DNA from 2 places in the Pacificoceanicola niger genome. Region 2 is predicted to be linked to the other one. Evidence: riboswitches for the same ligand, from Rfam matches in the RefSeq annotation. Region 2 holds a riboswitch; the other holds the start of a gene.
The links. A riboswitch is a leader RNA that binds a small molecule or an ion and turns the genes downstream of it on or off. The one in region 2 is predicted to bind thiamine pyrophosphate.
Positions count from the first base shown of each region.

Region 1 (6,867 bases), on a different contig from region 2:
AGCTCCAGCGCCAGTTCCCAATAGTCATTCACCACAAGCTGCGCGCCCTCCACTGCACAGAAATCCCGCGCCCTTGCGATTTGCCTGCGCAGCTCGGCCTCCGGCAGGTCCTTGAGCCGCAACTGCACAAGCCGCACGCCGCGCGGCACCAAAAGCTCCACCTTCGAGACGTGATCGGTGATCAGGTAAAAGCGCTCCATCATGCCAGCTCCGCCAGCCCGAGAAGCGGCGTCGACGGCACGGCCATATCGCGCGGCTCCATCGGATCGGCGCGATAGCCCGCATGGCCCGCCTCCACGGCCCGCGCCATGGCCCCGGCCATCCCGACCGGGTCCCCTGCCCGCGCCACCGCCGTGTTGAGCAGGACTGCATCCATGCCAAGCTCCATCGCGCGCGCCGCATCGGAAGGCCGCCCGATCCCGGCATCGACGATCAGCGGAACACCGGGGAAATGCGCCCGCATGGCGCGCAGCGCGTCGGGATTGCGCAGCCCCTGCCCCGATCCGATCGGCGCGCCCCAGGGCATCAGCACCTCGCAGCCCGCCTCGATCAGCTTTTCGCCCACCACCAGATCGTCGGTCGTATAGGGGAACACCGCAAAGCCCTCCGACGCCAGAACCCGCGCCGCCTCGACCAGCGCAAAAACGTCCGGCTGCAGCGTATCGGCATGGCCGATCACTTCGAGTTTGATCCAGGGTGTGCCGAAAATCTCCCGCGCCATATGCGCCGTGGTCACCGCCTCCTGCACGCTGTGGCACCCGGCAGTGTTCGGCAGGATGCGCAGCCCCCGGCCCCGAAGCCCGTCCCAGAAGCCTGCCCCGCTGCCATCCGCACTCTCGCGGCGCAGGCTGACCGTGACGACCTCCGTCCCGCTTTCACGGATCGCGTCGGCCAGAACCGCCGGCGAGGGATATTGCGCCGTCCCCAGCAACAGGCGCGATGTGACCTGCGTGTCATAAAGCTCCATCTCACCCTCCCTGCATCGGGGTCAGCACTTCGAGCCGGTCGCCGTCCCCAAGGACAGTCGTGGCGCGCTCCGGCTTGGGAACGAACCGGCCGTTCAGGGCGGTAGCGATGGCAGGGTTGGCATAGCCCAGCTCCTCAAGCGCCGCGGCCAGCGTTTCGGCCGCAATGTCATGCGGTGTGGCGTTTACGGTGATGTGCATTGGATGTCTCCGGAATGAAATGTCGGGCGACCCGCGCCGCCATGGCCGGGGCCAGCAGAAAGCCGTGCCGATACAGCCCGTTGAGGTGGAGAGTCCCGCCGCGCAGCGCGAGGCGCGGCAGGTTGTCGTGAAAGGCCGGGCGCAGGCCGGTGCCGGTCTCAATGACGCTGGCCTCGGCAAAGCCGGGATGAATGGCAAAGGCCGCGCCGAGCATCTCCGACAGGGAGCGCAGGCTGATCGCGCGCGTTGATGAACTTTCGATCATCGTCGCGCCGATCATGTAGACGCCCGCCCCGCGCGGCACGAGATACAGCGGCACACGCGGATGCAGCAGGCGCAGCGTGCGCCGGATCTCGACATCGGGACAGTGCAGGATCGCCATCTCGCCGCGCACCGGGCGCAGATCATCAAGCGGCGCGGCGATGCCCGTGCAATCAAGATCCACCGGCCCCGGGGCGGGGGTGCCCAGCACGATCTCGACCCCGAGATCGCGCACCGCCTGCGCCAGATCGCGCAGCGCCCGGCGCGGATCGAGATGCGCCTCCCGCTCAAAGTAAAGCCCTCCCGGAAACCGCCCCGCAAGGGCCGGCTCCAACGCGGCAATCCCTGCGCCATCCAGGCCGCGATGGCCCGTCGTCCGGCGCGCAAAGCGGGTCAGCTCCGCGCGGTCGCGCGGCGGCGCCACGACCAGCGTGCCAAGCCGGGTGACTGGCGTGATCGCCGCCCACCAATCCGCCGCCTCTGCGCCCCAGATGCGCACGCGGTCTTCGGCGGTTTCGCCCTCGCACCACGGCGCCAGCATCCCGCCCGCATAGCGCGAAACACTGCGCGCGCCGATCTCTGCCCCGGCCTCGAAAACCCGCACCGCCGCCCCGGCGCGGGCCAGCTCCAGGGCAGAGGCAAGACCGGCAAGGCCCGCACCCGCGATGGTGATCATTCGACGGTGTCCTTGACCGGCACGTACAGATCGCCATTGGCCCGGAACTTCGCCGCCATGGCCTCCATGCCCTCCTTCTGTGCCTCCGCGCGGATGTCGTGGGAAATCCGCATGGAGCAGAACTTCGGCCCGCACATCGAACAGAAATGCGCCACCTTGTGTGCCTCCTTCGGCAGCGTCTGATCATGGAAGGCGCGCGCCGTTTCGGGATCGAGCGACAGGTTGAACTGATCTTCCCAGCGGAACTCGAACCGCGCCCGGCTCAGCGCGTCATCGCGGCGCTGCGCCCCGGGCAGGCCCTTGGCCAGATCGGCGGCATGGGCGGCGATCTTGTAGGTGATCACCCCGGTTTTCACATCGTCCCGATCCGGCAGACCCAGATGCTCCTTCGGCGTGACATAGCACAGCATCGCACAGCCGAACCAACCGATCATCGCCGCGCCGATGCCGCTGGTGATGTGATCATACCCCGGCGCAATATCCGTGGTCAGCGGCCCGAGCGTGTAGAACGGCGCCTCGTGACAGCACTCAAGCTGTTTATCCATGTTCTCCTTGATCTTGTGCATGGCGACATGGCCCGGCCCTTCGATCATCACCTGACAATCTCTGGCCCAGGCGATCTTTGTCAGCTCACCCAGGGTTTCCAGCTCGGCGAACTGCGCGGCGTCATTGGCATCGGCAATCGACCCGGGCCGCAGCCCGTCTCCCAGCGAAAAGCTCACATCGTACCGGCGGCAAATCTCGCAGATCTCGTCGAAATGCGTGTAAAGAAAGCTCTCCTTGTGATGATGCAGGCACCATTTGGCCATGATGGAACCGCCGCGCGACACGATCCCTGTCACCCGGTCCACCGTCATCGGCACCATGTGCAGCCGCACACCCGCGTGGATGGTGAAATAATCCACACCCTGCTCGGCCTGTTCGATCAGCGTGTCGCGGAACACCTCCCAGGTCAGATCCTCGGCAATGCCATTCACCTTTTCCAGCGCCTGATACAGCGGCACGGTGCCAATCGGGACGGGGCTGTTGCGGACGATCCAGTCTCGCGTGTTGTGGATGTTGCGGCCCGTGGAAAGATCCATCACCGTGTCCGCGCCCCAGCGGATCGACCAGACCATCTTGTCGACCTCTTCCTCCATCGAGGAGGTCACCGCCGAGGTGCCCATGTTGGCGTTGATCTTCACCTTGAAATTCCGGCCAATAATCATGGGCTCGACTTCGGGGTGGTTGATGTTGGCCGGAATGATGGCGCGTCCGGCGGCGACCTCGTCACGGACGAACTCCGGCGTGACGTAATCGGGAAGGGTGGCCCCCCAATCGGTGCCGTCGCGGTGGCAGGGCGCCAGCCCGCGCAGCTCGTTCTCGCGAATGGCGATGAACTCCATCTCCGGCGTGATGATCCCCGCGCGGGCATAGGCCAGCTGTGTCACCGCCTGCCCCGCTTTGCCGCGCAGCGGACGCCGACGCACCGGAAACGCCGGGGTCAGCCGGTCACCCGCCACAAAGCCGTTGTCCTCGGGTTTGATCTCGCGCCCGTCGTAGGCCTCCACATCACCGCGCCCCACGATCCAATCGCGGCGCAGCGGCGGCAGGCCCTTGCGAATGTCGATCTGCGCATCGGGGTCCGTGTACGGCCCCGACGTGTCGTACACCGGAAGCGGCGATTCCCCGGCCGTCGGGTGCACACAAATCTCGCGCATCGGCACGCGCAGCTCGGGATACTGCGCGCCCGCGACATGGATCTTGCGCGATGCGGGCAGTGGTCCGGTGGTGATGGTGGGATTGGGGACAGTCATTTTGGCGCTCCTCAAGCACAAGTCTCAAAAAGACACCAGAAGAGCGTGGAGAGGAGGCAAAGGCCCGCAGGCCCTATTGTGAAACGCACATCGACTGCGTGCCGCGATGCGTCCCGAGCTTCCTACGCCAGTATCAACTGGGTCAGGTTCAAAGGGTCGCGTCACCGGGCAATTGCCCTGTCAGCCTCTCAGTCCCCTAAGCGGGACTCCCCTGCGTGTGGGCACTATAGGCAGGGGGAATTTTCCTTTGCAAGCCCCCGAAATGCCCACAGGCTGCGGGACCGCGGGCAAACCTGCCGCGCGCAAGGCGTTCATGCGGCTCAGCCAGAAACGGCATCCGGTCCCGAGAGGCACCAAACGCAGCGCGCGCATACCGTGCCATCGGCGTCTTCGTGCACGAAAAAGGGCGGCCCGGATGGCCGCCCCTATTCGTGAGCACTTGGAGAGAGAGAGAGAGAGAGAGAGAAGTGCTGGCGGTTCAGACGATCACGGTACGCTTGCGCGGCACCCAGCCACGCTTTTTCTTCTTGCCGTCGTCGGCTTCGTCCTTGGAGTCATCGGCCAGCAGGTCCGACCCGGAGACACCATCCGTCATCCCGATCTTCGAGGGACCACCCATCACGGCGAAAGTCTGGGAAGCCAGGATGAGGACAAAGATCACGATGCGCATGTGTTTCTCCGGGTCGCGGGCCCCCACCCACGATGTCAGAATGCGACACAAATGCGGCACAAGGCAACCGCCTTTCGCCACAATTCTCAATTCTTTCAATAACTTAAAAACAATCACGGGAATTCGGAGGCACTGTCCCCATACAGCCAACAATACTGCGACGACACGCATGTTTTGACAGCGCGATCCGCCTGCGCAAAATGCCGCGCAGGAGGATTGTCATGCCGCTGCACCTGCTCGTTCCCTTGATCGTTGGAGGGATTTTCGCCCTCATGATCGCCATTGTGGTCAAGGGCCGGAACAAACCGCGCCGCTTCGAATCGGACGCGGACGCGCGCTATGCCTGGCAGCGCGCCTTCCCCGGGCGGCCCGTCACCGACCTGCGCCTCGCGACCGCAAGAACCGCCGCTCTGATCGAAACCGATGACGGCCCCGGCCTCGTCTGGACGCGCGGCAAGGACACCCTCGCCCGGCTGCTCACCGACGCCACCGCCGACACAACAGACAGCGGACTGACCCTGCACCTGCCGGACGCCGCGGTACACCTGTCGCTCACCCCGCAGGAGGCGCGCGACTGGGCCCGACGCATTACCGAAATCACCGCCTGACCCGCCCTCACCGACAACCGGTTGCCAAGGAGACCCGCCACCCGTGCGGAATACCGGACTACCCGCAGCCCGTCATTTCAGGCATCCTCCGCCCAACCCGTTGCCAGCCTGCCAGAAATCGTACGCGCCTCTCTTGTAACGCATCCGTGAACGCCCCATATAAAATGTATACCAATGCATACTGAAAAGCCGTAACCCATGTTCGACCTGTATCTGACCGGGCCGTATGTGCCCTTTGCCATCGCTCTCGCGCTTCTCTTCGGGCTGCTGGCGCTGGAGCTCGCCTTTGCCCTGCTTGGCGGGACGCTCCTTGGCGCCGGCGCCGACGGACCGGACCTCGATCCGGACGCATGGGACATGGACGTCGGCGATCTCGATATCGACTTTGACGGCCTCGACGCCGATCCGGCGGATTTCGAACTGCCCGATCTCGACGTGACCTCCGACACCCCCGACCCCGCCAGCGCCACAACCGGCCTCGCCGCCTGGCTCGGCTTTGGCAAAATGCCCGCGCTGATCTGGCTCGCCTCGATCCTCATCGCCTTTGGTGCCACGGGTCTGCTGATCCAGTCCATCGCGACGCTGCTCCTCGGCACCGCCATCCCCGCCAGCATCGCGGCCATCCCCGCCGTGATCGCCGCCATTCTCTTTGCCCGCCACTTCGGCGCGCTCTTTGCCCGGCTCCTGCCAAAAACCGAAACCCAGAGCCTCTCCGAACGCCATCTTGGCCGCCGCCCCGGCACCGTGACCCAGGGGACCGCTGCCCGTGGCCGCCCGGCAGAGGTCCGCGTCACCGACCGCTATGGCAACACCCATTACCTGCGCGCCGAGCCGCTCCGCGACGACGCGCACATCCCCCAAGGCAGCGAGGTCCTCGTCCTGAGGCACAAACGCGACGGCGGCTACCGCCTCGTTCCGCTGACCGCATAAACCCAAAGGAGTTTCAAAGACATGGACCTCATGACCCTTGGCATCATCGTCGGTGCCGCCCTCGCCTTTCTCCTTCTCATCGGTCTTGTGCTGGCCCGCCTCTACCGACGCGCCACCCGCGAGGTCAGCCTCGTGCGCACCGGCGCCGGCGGCAAGAAGGTCATTATGGACGGCGGCACCCTCGTCGTGCCGCTCCTGCATGAGGTCTCGCCGGTCAACATGAAGACCCTCCGCCTTGAGGTGAAACGCGACGGCGACGGCGCGCTCATCACGCAGGACCGCATGCGCGTGGACGTGGGCGTCGAGTTCTACGTCTCGGTGCAGCCCACCGACGAAGGCATCGCCCGCGCCGCGCAAACTCTCGGCGCGCGCACCTTCGACATCGACCAACTCCGCGAGATGATCGAGGGCAAGCTGATCGACGGGTTGCGCGCCGTTGCCGCGCAGATGACCATGGACAGCCTGCATGAAAACCGCGCCGACTTTGTGCAGGAGGTGCAGAACACCGTCTCCGAGGACCTGCTGAAAAACGGCCTCTCGCTCGAATCCGTCTCCCTCACCGCGCTCGACCAGACCCCGTTCGAGGCGCTGGACGAAAACAACGCCTTCAACGCCGTGGGTATGCGCCGCCTCGCGGAAGTCATCGCCACCTCCAAGAAAGAGCGCGCCCAGATCGACGCGGAGGCCGAAGTCGCCGTGCGCCGTGCCGGGATGGAGGCCGAGCGCCAGCGCCTCGCCATTGAACGCGATGAAAAGCAGG
Region 1 is NZ_JBLZMW010000007.1:114,039-120,905, forward strand. Features, by position in the region: gene ACN2XU_RS11065 (thiamine phosphate synthase) at 1-200, opposite strand, end outside; gene ACN2XU_RS11070 (thiazole synthase) at 200-967, opposite strand; gene thiS (sulfur carrier protein ThiS) at 969-1,166, opposite strand; gene ACN2XU_RS11080 (FAD-dependent oxidoreductase) at 1,135-2,103, opposite strand; gene thiC (phosphomethylpyrimidine synthase ThiC) at 2,100-3,899, opposite strand; TPP riboswitch at 4,002-4,122, opposite strand; gene ACN2XU_RS11090 (hypothetical protein) at 4,378-4,569, opposite strand; gene ACN2XU_RS11095 (hypothetical protein) at 4,791-5,177, shown strand; gene ACN2XU_RS11100 (OB-fold-containig protein) at 5,376-6,107, shown strand; gene ACN2XU_RS11105 (flotillin family protein) at 6,129-6,867, shown strand, end outside.
Region 1: another riboswitch for thiamine pyrophosphate. It lies ahead of thiC (phosphomethylpyrimidine synthase ThiC); the one in region 2 lies ahead of thiB (thiamine ABC transporter substrate binding subunit).

Region 2 (6,867 bases):
TTATTAACCTGCGCGACCGATAAAGCACCGGGAACAACGCGTGGTGGAAACCACGGTTGCTAATCTGACGTGAGGTGCGACATGAGTCGGTTTTTGAGTAAGTTTTCGGTGCGGATTCAGCTTTTGTTGTCCGCGCTTGTTCTGATGGTCGCGCTTGTCGTGGTGTCCGCGATGGCCCTGCTTGTCGAGCGTCAGCTCAGCAGGAGTGGAGAGAACCTGCGGGCGATGTTTGACAAGGGCGCCATGCTCCAATCGCTGGAAGTGTCGATCTCATCGGCGGAAACGAAGGTTCTGCGCTATCTCTCCGATCCAGAAGCGCGCTGGAACCCGGTCGACGCTGCGATGGAGGAGGTCGCTGCGACGCTCGAAAGCGTGCCCAACCTGAGCTGGGCAAACACGCCCACCGGCCAGGAATTGCTCCAGATTGGAGATGGGCTTCGCCTTGTCACCGCGCTTGGTGCACGAGCCGGGGCGGCGACGACACAGGACGAGCGCGCGGCGATTGCTGATGAGGCGGATCGGGCTTTGCGCACAGCGATGTTCAAGCTTGGCTCAATCGTGCGGCGCACGGAGGTGGAAGCGGCGGAAATCGAGCAGTCCATGCAGTCTGTGATGCAAGATGCCGCCATGTGGCAGCTTGTCGTCAGTGCCGTCGCCGTGTTGATCGGGGCCGTGGTGACGATTTTCAGCGGTCATATCCTGGCAAAGCCGATCCGCACCTTGACCGAGTCCGTGAAAACGCTGGCGGATGAGGATTTCACCAGCGAGATCGCGGGCACCGAACGCCGCGATGAGATCGGCGCAATTGCCCGCAGCCTCGCGGCCCTGCGCGACAAATTGTCGAAGGCGGAGGACGCCGCACAACGCGAGCGAAAAGACAACGAAAGCCGGATTGCATTGTTCGATGAGCTTGGTCTGGCCATGACCGCGCTCAAGGAGGGCAAACTGGATCAGGAAATACGCACCGAAAACTGGAGTGATCTTGGCGCGGACTATGTTAAACTCTGCAATGACTTCAATGCACTGTCTGGTGGGTTGCGGGCGCTTGTCGGGGAATTGCGTCAAAGCGGCGCCATGGTTAATGCCAATTCGCGTGACCTGTCGCGGATGTCTGTAGAAATGTCCAGCCGCTCTGAATTGCAGGCCGCGACGCTTGAAGAAAGCGCCGCCGCGCTCGAAGAACTGGCGCAGAGTGTCCAGTCCGCCGCTGAGCGAGCCAGGAGTGCCGATGAAAAGGTCGTAACGGGCCGTGAGCGTGCTGAGCGCGGCGGCGAGGTGATGGCGCGGGCGCAATCGGCCATGGGGTCCATCGCCAAGTCGTCTGAACAGATCACCCAGATCATCGGGGTCATCGACGATATCGCCTTTCAGACCAATCTCCTGGCGCTGAACGCGGGGGTTGAAGCCGCACGGGCTGGCGATTCGGGTCGCGGCTTTGCCGTGGTGGCGTCGGAAGTGCGTTCGCTGGCGCAGCGTGCGTCGATCTCGGCAAGCGAGATCAAGGAACTGGTTTCCAACAGTTCCGCACAGGTATCGGCGGGGGAACGGCTTGTCGAAGAGACGTCAGTGACGCTCAAGGACATCGTCGAGAGCGTGAATGAGGTGTCGGTCCTTGTCGCGGATATTTCGGCCTCTGCGCAGGAGCAGGCGCAAGGCGTTCAGGAGATCAACGTCGGCGTTGCCGAGCTTGACAAGGCCACGCAGCAAAACGCCGCGATGGTCAACGACACGACAGAGGCCAGCCGCGAGTTGAGCGCGGAGGCGGAGCGCCTGTCGTCGATCCTGGCGCGATTCTCCGGGGCCGATCCGGCACAGCCGGCCACGCCTGCGCGGTCGCCGGAGGCTGAAATCAAAGGCGATACAGGCGAGCAAGCAATGTCGGTGGTGGATGACACACCGGTCCGGGACCGTCCGGTCAGCGCTCTGGGGTCCAGCGATCTGGAGGTCGAGCCGGAGCCATTGGAGGCGGTCCCAGGCACTTGGGAGGAGGCCGCAATCCTCCCGCCCGAGCCCGCGCCACAACGACCAAGGAGCGTCAATGAAGCGCCCGGACTCTGGAGCGATTTCTAGGATCGCTGGCCCGGCCGGGTCAGGCCGGGCCGATCCTGCCACCGGAGTTGCCGATCTGACCACGATGCAGCAGAAGGTGATCGAGGATCACGCAGGCCAACATGGCTTCGCCAACCGGGACCGCGCGGATGCCGACGCAGGGATCGTGTCGGCCCTTGGTGATGATTTCGGTTTGCTGGCCGGATTTGGTGATCGTCTGTCGGGTTTTCAGAATCGAGGAAGTCGGCTTTACGGCAAAGCGTACAACGATGTCCTGCCCGGTCGAGATGCCGCCCAGAATGCCACCCGCATGATTCGAGCTGTAGACCGGCTTGCCATCGTTGCCCATGAAGATCTCGTCGGCGTTGTCTTCGCCGGTGAGCATCGCCGCCGCCATGCCTTCGCCGATTTCGACGCCCTTGACGGCGTTGATCGACATCATCGCGGCCGCGAGGTCGGTGTCGAGCTTACCGTAGACCGGTGCGCCGAGACCGGCAGGCACCCCCCGGGCAACCACTTCGATGATCGCGCCCACGGAATTTCCGGACTTGCGTAACTGTTCAAGGTAGGCGGCCCAGGTTTCCGCGGTCTGTGCCGAGGGCACCCAGAACGGATTTTCGTTGATCTGGGCGAGGTCCCGGTCACCCTCGATGCCATGCGGCCCCATCTGGGTCATGTAGCCTTGAATTTCGATGCCCGGCGCGAGATGGTCCAGCGCCGCCCGCGCAAGCCCCCCTGCCGCGACGCGGGCCGCGGTTTCCCGCGCCGAGGACCGTCCGCCGCCCCGGTAGTCACGAATGCCGTATTTCTGCCAGTAGGTGATATCGGCATGACCAGGGCGGAATTTTTCGGCGATGTCGCCGTAATCCTTGGAGCGCTGGTCGGAGTTTTCGATCATCAGCTGGACCGGTGTGCCGGTTGTCTTGCCTTCGAAGACGCCGGAGAGGATACGCACGGCATCCGGCTCGCGCCGCTGTGTGGTGTATTTGTTCTGACCGGGTTTGCGCTTGTCCAGCCAGTGCTGGATCATGGCCTCGTCGATGGTGACCCCCGGCGGGCAGCCGTCGATTGTGGCGCCAAGCGCGGGTCCGTGGCTTTCTCCCCAGGTGGTGACGCGGAAGAGATGTCCGAAACTGTTGAGGCTCATGCGGGGTCTCCTTTGCGCATCTGTTAGGCCAGCGGGGTCCTGCCCTCAAGCCATTTCCCGCTTGAACCGTCGTGGATGCGGCCCTAGTTTGCGCCTTACCTCGGGGTGGTAGAGCCTGATCTGCCTGAGATTTGCGTAATCGCATCAACCCGTTGAACCTGAACCGGTTAACACCGGCGGAGGGAAGGTCGGGACACAGCCGCACATGGCCCCTTATCTTGCCTTTCGCCGCAGATAGGAGACGCGCCATGAAGGCCCTCACATTTGCAGCGGGATTGTTTGCAGCCAGCGCGGCGCTGGCGGACACGCCCGTTCTCACCGTCTATGCCCCTGATTACTTTGCCTCCGAATGGGGGCCGGGTCCGAAGATCGAAGAGCTGTTCGAAGCGCGCTGCGGCTGCGATCTGCAGTTCAAGCCTGGCGATCTGCTGCCCCGCCTGCTGCTCGAAGGCGCGCGAACGGAGGCGGATGTGGTCATCGGCCTCAATACCGATGTGACCCGAAAGGCCCGTGAAAGCGGTTTGTTTGCGCCGCATGGTGTGGACTTGTCGCCGCTGACGCTGCCGATCGACTGGAGCGATGATGTGTTCCTGCCGTTCAACTACGGCCACACGGCGTTCGTCTATGACACTACGAGGATCGACACCCCGCCGGCGTCGTTCGAGGATCTGCTGAACGCGCCGGACGATCTGCGGCTGGTTATTCAGGACCCGCGTTCGTCGATTTCCGGGCTGGCGCTGGTTCTGTGGGTTCAGGCGGTCTATGGCGACAAAGCCAAGGAGGCCTGGACCAGGCTGGCACCGAAGATCGTCACGGTGACGCGCGGCTGGTCCGAGAGCTACGGCCTCTTTACCGATGGCGAGGCCGACATGGTGCTCAGCTATACCACCTCGCCCGCCTATCACATCATTGCCGAGGGCGACGAGACCAAGAAGGCGGCGATCTTCCCCGAAGGCCACTACTTCATGGTGGAATTGGCGGCAAAGCTGGCGGGCAGCGACGAACCGGAATTGGCGCAGGACTTCATGGATTTCATCCTGACGGAGGCGTTCCAGAGCATGATCGCGACGGGCAACTGGTCGATCCCGGCGGCCTTGTCCAGGGACAAGTGGCCGGAGGGCTTCCAGAAGCTCGACCTGCCGGAAAAGGTGCTTTTCTACTCCGAAGATGAGGCTGCGGCCCTGCGGGACGAAGCGATCGAGGCATGGCGCAGCGCGCTGTCACAATAACCGCCGGGTCGGCTCTGGCGCTCCTGACGCTGGGGCCGATTGCCGTGGTCCTGATTCGGGCGGAGGGTTTTGGTGCCCTGCGGCCCGGTGATCTGGCCGCGCTGCGGTTCACCCTGTGGCAGGCGCTTTTGTCCGGGCTTTTCAGCTGCGTATTCGCAGTTCCGGTCGCGCGGGCGCTTGCGCGGCGACGGTTTGCCGGGCGCGGGGTTCTGGTTGCGCTGCTTGGGGCGCCCTTCATTCTTCCGGTGATCGTGGCGGTGATGGGGCTGCTTGCGGTGTTCGGTGGTGCCGGGTTGGTCAATGCGGCCCTTGCTGCGCTGGGTTTGCCGCGCTTTGATATATACGGGCTGCACGGGGTTGTGCTGGCCCATGTCTTCTTCAATCTGCCGCTGGCGACACGGATGCTGCTGCAAGGCTGGCTGGCCATCCCGTCCGAACGTTTGCGGCTGGCCGCCTCGCTTGGCCTGACCCCCTGGGCGCAGTTCCGGGTGTTGGAGTGGCCGCTCCTGCTGCGCATCCTGCCGGGCGCCTTTGCGGTGATCTTCGTGATCTGTCTGACGTCTTTTGCGGTGGCTTTGACGCTGGGCGGCGGGCCGCGCGCGACGACGGTGGAGCTGGCGATCTACCAGGCGATGCGCTTCGATTTCGACCTTGGACGCGCGGCATTGCTCGCCGGGATGCAATTGGCATTGGCGTTGACGGCCGGGATGGTGGCGTGGCGGGTGTCACTGGGCGCGGGCTTTGGTGCGGGGCTCGACCGGGTGCAGCCGCGCTGGGACGGGCAGGGATTGCTGGCGCGGCTCTGGGATGGCCTCTGGATCGGCCTTGTGGCGGTTTTCCTGCTGTTGCCGCTGGCCCTGGTGGTCTGGCGGGGGGCGCCGGGGCTGCTGATGCTTGGGCCCGACACATTTCGTGCAGCCGGGCATTCCTTGGTTGTTGCGCTTTGCTCGACCGCGCTTTGCCTGATCTGGGCGCTGCCACTGGCGACGCGGCGCGGCGAGTTGCTGGCGCTCTCGGCGATCGCGATCTCGCCGCTGGTTCTGGGCACCGGGTTGTTTCTCATCCTGCGCCCTTTCGTGAACCCGTTCAGCATGGCCTTGCCGGTGACGGGGCTGGTTAACGCGCTGATGGCGCTGCCCTTCGCCCTGCGGATCCTGCGACCGGAGGCGGAAGAGATTCGTGCGGATTACGGGCGGTTGGCGGCGACTGTCGGGCTGACGCCCGGGGCCTGGGCGCGACTGGTTCTGCTGCCGCGTCTGCGCAGGCCGCTTGGATTCGCGGCGGGGCTGACAGCAGCGTTGGCGATGGGCGATCTCGGGGTGATTGCGCTCTTTGCCGATCCGGACCGCGCGACCTTGCCGCTGCAGGTCTATCGCCTCATGGGGTCCTACCAGATGGAAGCGGCGGCTGGGGCCTCGCTGCTGCTGCTGTGCCTCAGCCTCGGGCTATTCTGGCTGATGGACAGGGGAGGGCGCGTGGGTGCTTGAGTTGACCGGGATGCGCGTGGCGCAGAATGGCTTTTCGCTGGCGGGCGATTTGCGGCTGGACGCGGGACGGCGGGTGGCGGTGATTGGCCCGTCGGGCGCGGGCAAATCGACGCTGCTCGATGTGATTGCCGGATTTCGTGCGCCGCAGGCGGGCGCGCTCCGCTGGCAGGGGACGGATATCGGCGCGCTCCCGCCGCAGGCGCGGCCGGTGTCGATGCTCTTTCAGGATCAGAACCTGTTTCCGCATTTGACGTTGGAGCGGAACCTTGGATTGGCGCTGCGCCCCGATGGCGGGCGGTTGAGCGCTGCGCAGGCGGGCCTTGTGGCGGACGCCCTGCGCCGCATGGGGCTTGATGACCTTGGCGGACGCAGGCCCGGGGCGTTGTCGGGCGGGCAACAGGCGCGCGGGGCACTCGCACGGGTGCTTCTGCAGGCGCGGCCGATCATCCTGCTCGACGAGCCATTTGCGGCGCTGGGGCCTGCGCTCCGGACAGAAATGCTGGAGGAGGTCGAAGCGGTTGCCGGTGCTGCGGAGGCCCTCGTCTTGCTGGTCAGCCACGACCCCTCGGACGCGCGGCGCTTTGCGCAGGAGGTGGTCTATGTCGATGAGGGGCGCGTGCATGCGCCGGTGGACACGCAGAGCCTGTTTGCCAACCCGCCAGAGGCGCTGAGAGCCTATCTTGGCTCGGGTGCGGGGTAGCCCGACCGACAGGCTGTCTCGCGCGATGGTCGTCATGTGACAGCACCGCAAGAGACTTCGGAGCAAAGAAAAAGCCCCGCCGGCATGGCGGGGCTTTGTTATTTTTCCACAGGTGGCTGTGTCAGCTTCAGGCCTGCTTGGCGCCCTTCTTGACGGGCTTCCAGATGCGCTTGTTGGTCAGGTACAGCAGCACAGAGAGAACCACCAGGAACAGAACGGCGGTGAAGCCGGCCTGCTTGCGGGCCATCATCTTGG
Region 2 is NZ_JBLZMW010000001.1:341,919-348,785, forward strand. Features, by position in the region: gene ACN2XU_RS01650 (methyl-accepting chemotaxis protein) at 82-2,070, shown strand; gene aroC (chorismate synthase) at 2,090-3,196, opposite strand; TPP riboswitch at 3,288-3,398, shown strand; gene thiB (thiamine ABC transporter substrate binding subunit) at 3,445-4,425, shown strand; gene ACN2XU_RS01665 (ABC transporter permease family protein) at 4,401-5,912, shown strand; gene ACN2XU_RS01670 (thiamine ABC transporter ATP-binding protein) at 5,905-6,612, shown strand; gene ACN2XU_RS01675 (cytochrome c1) at 6,740-6,867, opposite strand, start outside.